DNA from 2 places in the Janibacter sp. DB-40 genome. Region 1 is predicted to be linked to the other one. Evidence: riboswitches for the same ligand, from Rfam matches in the RefSeq annotation. Region 1 holds a riboswitch; the other holds the start of a gene.

Region 1 (2,196 bases):
AGTCGATCATCATCCCGTCACCGACGTAGATGCCCATGTGGTACGCGGGCGCGCCGAAGAAGACGAGGTCGCCCGGCTGCGGGTCGGACACCGGGGTGGCCATCTGGCGCTGCGCCTCGGTCGTGCGCGGGAGGGAGATGCCCGCCTTGGCGAAGACGTACTGGGTGAAGCCGGAGCAGTCGAAGCCGGAGGGGGTGGTGCCGCCGTAGACGTAGGGCGTGCCGATGTACTGCTTGGCGATGCCGATGACGCCACCGGAGGACGGCGCCGGGGCGGGGGCCGGGGCGCTCGGCTCGGACGAACCCTGCGAGGGGGCCTGACGCTCCTGCGAGCGGCTCGGGGCCGACTCCTGGCGCTCCTCGGCCTGCTCCTGGGCCTCCTGCTCCTGGGCGGCCTGCTCGGCAGCGGCCTCCTGCTCACGCTCCGCGGCCTCGCGCTCGGCGCGCTCGCGCAGCTCCGCCTCGGTGGGGCCAGTGGGCTTGGCGACGGGCTCGACGGCGACCTTGCCGAAGGACTCGGTGGCCTTCTCGGAGGCCTTCGCCGCGGGAGCGGTCACGGCCGCGGTCTGCTCGAGCGCCGTGACGGCCCGGTCGGAGGCGTTGGCCTGCACGGCGCTGACGGCCTGCGGCGCGGGCACGGTGTCGACGGGGCTCGCCTGCGCGGGGATGGCGATCGCGGCCACGAGGCCACCGGATGCGGCGATGACGGCCGATCCCTTGGCCAGTGGCGTGCCGGCCTCGGTGATGATCTGGCCGAGCTCGGTGGCCGGGTTGTAGCGACCGGGGGCGCGGTGGCGCCCGACGTTGTGGGACACAGTTGTCTACCTCTCCCGCCTACGAGGTCAGCTGTCGGGTTCGGGCCAGAGGTGCGGCCCGGTCCCGTGGCGGCAGGTCACCGTGGTGACCCGTCTCCGCGGGACTTCACCCCGAGGGGCATCTGCGATGCCCCGATGTGGGTCCCCCGCTCCTGCCAAGCGGTGTTCGTCAAAGCCCGTCAGTCGCGGTGGCAGGACTCGGCGCCGCTCGACGGATCCGCCCAGGGGAGGCGGACGCCCCGACCGTACATGGAGATCACGGGGATGTCACGCCACGGTCACGGAAGGTACCGGACGCGGTCAGGAGTCACCGCGCGACGGCCTCGACGAAGACGTGGTCGGCGACCTCGCGGGGCAGGGCCACTGCATCGGCGACGTCCGCGCCGTCGCGCTGGACGAGGATCCGGTCCTCGTCGTCGAGCGAGACCTGGACGACCACCCCGGGACGCAACTGCGCCTCGGTGAGCAGGGTCAGGGCGTCGGTGTCGACCTGGGCCGGCTCGCCGATGCGGCGTACCCGGACGTCCCCCACGGGGCCCGACTCCACGGCCACGCTCAGGCTCGTCATGCCCTCCAGGTAGTCGTCGACCTCGTCCTCACCGCTGAGCAGCTCGTCCAGACCCGGGATCGGGGTCCCGTAGGGCGACTCGCGGTGGTCGGGCAGGATCCCGAGGATCTTGCGCTCCACCCGCTCGCTCATCACGTGCTCCCACCGGCAGGCCTCCTCGTGGACGTGCTCCCACTCCAGGCCGATGACGTCGACGAGCAGGCGCTCGGCGAGGCGGTGCTTGCGCATCACGCGCGTCGCCAGCTGCTGGCCCTCGGCGGAGAGCACGAGCTGGCGGTTGGCCCCCAGGCTGACGAGGCCGTCCCGCTCCATCCGGGCGATCGTCTGCGAGACGGTCGGCCCCGAGTGGCCCAGACGCTCCGCGATGCGGGCACGCATCGGGGGGATGCCCTCCTCCTCGAGCTCGAAGATCGTGCGGAGGTACATCTCCGTGGTGTCGATGAGATCCTTCACAGGCTCCATCATGCCTTGTCCGTCCAGCGTCCGGGCCCGTCCGCGGGGCCGCCCACCCGCTCCCGATCGGCCCGGGAGACGAACACCCTCGCCCACCCCAGACCGGCGAGACCGACGACCCCGAGCGAGACGGCCGCGGCGGGCAGCGAGACCAGCGCGGTGACGGCGCTCAGCCCGAGCGACCCGCTCGCGTTCCCGGCCTCCCCCATGAGCCGCCACGCCCCGAGGAACTGGGCCCGGTCCTGCCGCGGGGCGGCGTCCGCCCCGAGGGTCATGACGATCCCCGCACCGAGGCCGTTGCCGATGGCCATGACGAGCGCGACGGCGAGCAGCGCCCCCTTCGTGTCCGCGAGGGGCAGCA
Region 2 (2,196 bases), 610 kb from region 1:
GGCCCCGAAGAAGACGAGGTCACCCGGCTGCGGCGAGGAGACGCGCGTGGCGGCCTGTCGCTGCTGCTCGGCCGTACGCGGCAGGGAGATGCCGTGCTTGGCGAAGACGTACTGGGTGAAGCCGGAGCAGTCGAAGCCGGAGGGGGTCGTGCCGCCGTAGCGGTACGGGGTGCCGACGAGGCTCGCCGCGGTGCCGAGGACCGAGCTGTTGCTGGAGATCGCGGTGCGGGTGGCCGTGCGCGAGGCGCGGGTGGGCGAGGAGGACGTCGACCCCTGCAGGCCCATGGCCGAGCCGGTGCGCGGGCCGACGACGCCGTCGACGGCCAGGCCGTTGTCGGCCTGGAAGCGCTTGACGGCCGAGAGCGTCGCGGGGCCGAAGACGCCGTCGACGCTGGTGCCGACGGCGCGCTGGACCTCGCGCACGAGCGAGCCGCGGTCGCCGTAGCGGACGACGCCGGTGAAGTTCGAGGTGCTGCTCGCGACGCGGGTCGAGGTGCTGGAGGTCGAGCCGCCCAGGCCCATCTCGGAGCCGGTGCGCGGGCCGACGACGCCGTCGACGGCCAGGCCGTTGTCGGCCTGGTAGTCCTTGACGGCGGCGAGCGTCGCGGGGCCGAAGATGCCGTCGACGCTGGTGCCGACGACGCGCTGGATCGCGCGCACCACGGAGCCGCGGTCGCCGTAGCCGACGATGTCGGAGAAGGTGCTCGGCGTGCTCTTGACCGACGGCGCGCTCACGGTGGCCGGCGCCGCGGAGGCGCTGCCGGTGGTGAGCAGGGCGGGGGCCGTGAGGCTGAGCGCTGCGGCGGCGGCGATGCTCAGGCCGGTCTTGCGGACGGTGGGCTGCTGCGGCGCGCGGTGGCGACCGGCATAGAACTGGGTCATCGTGCTCTCCTGCGCCTACGGGGTTAGCTGTCGGGTTGGGATGGAGACATCCCGTCCGTGGCCCGGGTGTCCGGGCCGGAGACTTCACCCCGAGGCCTGTCGGCCAGAGGTCCTGGGTCCCCCGTTCCTGCCACTTCCTGTTTGTGCAGTGCCGGTGTGGGTGGCAGGGCTCGGCGACCACACCGCGCCTCCGCTGGATGCGGTGGCGAAGTTGAGACTAGCCCATCAGGACACGAAATGGTCACGGTGGGGTCAAGAAATCTGAACGCCGCACTCAGGTAACGGTCAGGTTCGCTCCGGATGCGCTATGCCGGGGGACTCGGGCCGAGCGGCGGTGGGCGGAACGCCCGGATGCGGACGTGACCGACCGCCCCTCCGGCGGGCATCCTGAACGCCGTGCCCACCCCCTTCCTGCCGATCCGCACCGAGCGACTGATCCTGCGTCCTCATGCCGAGTCGGACCTCGACGCCCTGCTGGCCTACTACTCGATCCCAGACGTCGCGCGCTATCTCCTGACCCACCCGTGGTCGCGGGAGTCGGGTCGCGAGGACCTCGCCAAGCGCCTCGCGCGCACCGGTATCGAGACGCCGACGCGCGCCCTCGCCCTCGTCGTCGAGCACGAGGGCCGGGTCATCGGCGACGTCGCCCTGTGGGCCACCGACGAGACCGGGGCGAAGGGGGAGATCGGCTGGACCTTCCACCCGGACGTCGCGGGGCGCGGCTTCGCGACGGAGGCGGCGGCCGCGGTCCTCGAAGCCGGCTTCGCCCACTACGGGATGCACCGCATCAGCGCGCAGATGGACGCGCGCAACACTGCTTCGGCGGCCCTGTGCGAGCGCCTCGGGATGCGTCTGGAGACCCGGGGGCGGCAGGACTGGTGGAGCAAGGGGGAATGGACTGACTCCCTCGCCTACGCCGCCCTGGCGTCGGACCGCCCGCGCGACGTCGGTGACGCGATCGTCGTCAGCGCCGTCGTGCTCGAGGACGCGGACGGGCACGTGCTGACCGTCCGCAAGAAGGGGACGACCTCCTTCATGCACCCGGGCGGCAAGCCGGAGCCGGGCGAGGCGCCGGAGCGGTGTGCGGTGCGCGAGGTCGAGGAGGAGCTGGGGCTGGTGCTCGAGCCGGAGCTGCTCGACCTCGTCGCGGTGCACCGCACCGCGGCCGCCAACGAGGCGGGCCGCCCGCTCATCGCCAGCGTCTTCAGCCACCCGCACCTGACGGGGCGCTCCCGGCCGGAGGTGGTGCCGGCGGCCGAGATCGAGGAGGTGCGCTGGCTCGACCCCGCCGCCGACCTGCCCGCCGACGCCGCG

Evidence for each region. Region 1 has a riboswitch for cyclic di-AMP ahead of PVE36_RS02020 (C40 family peptidase). Riboswitches for the same ligand answer to the same signal wherever they lie in the genome.
Region 2: it holds a riboswitch for cyclic di-AMP, as region 1 does, so the genes downstream of both, PVE36_RS15200 (NlpC/P60 family protein) here and PVE36_RS02020 (C40 family peptidase) in region 1, are expected to answer to the same signal.

What each region holds. Positions count from the first base shown of each region.
Region 1 covers NZ_CP120360.1:415,849-418,044, reverse strand. Annotated here, with positions in the region: gene PVE36_RS02020 (C40 family peptidase) at 1-814, opposite strand, end outside; cyclic di-AMP (ydaO/yuaA leader) riboswitch at 816-989, opposite strand; gene PVE36_RS02015 (metal-dependent transcriptional regulator) at 1,122-1,844, opposite strand; gene PVE36_RS02010 (MFS transporter) at 1,844-2,196, opposite strand, start outside.
Region 2 covers NZ_CP120360.1:3,158,339-3,160,534, reverse strand. Annotated here, with positions in the region: gene PVE36_RS15200 (NlpC/P60 family protein) at 1-882, opposite strand, end outside; cyclic di-AMP (ydaO/yuaA leader) riboswitch at 880-1,049, opposite strand; gene PVE36_RS16270 (GNAT family N-acetyltransferase) at 1,279-2,196, shown strand, end outside.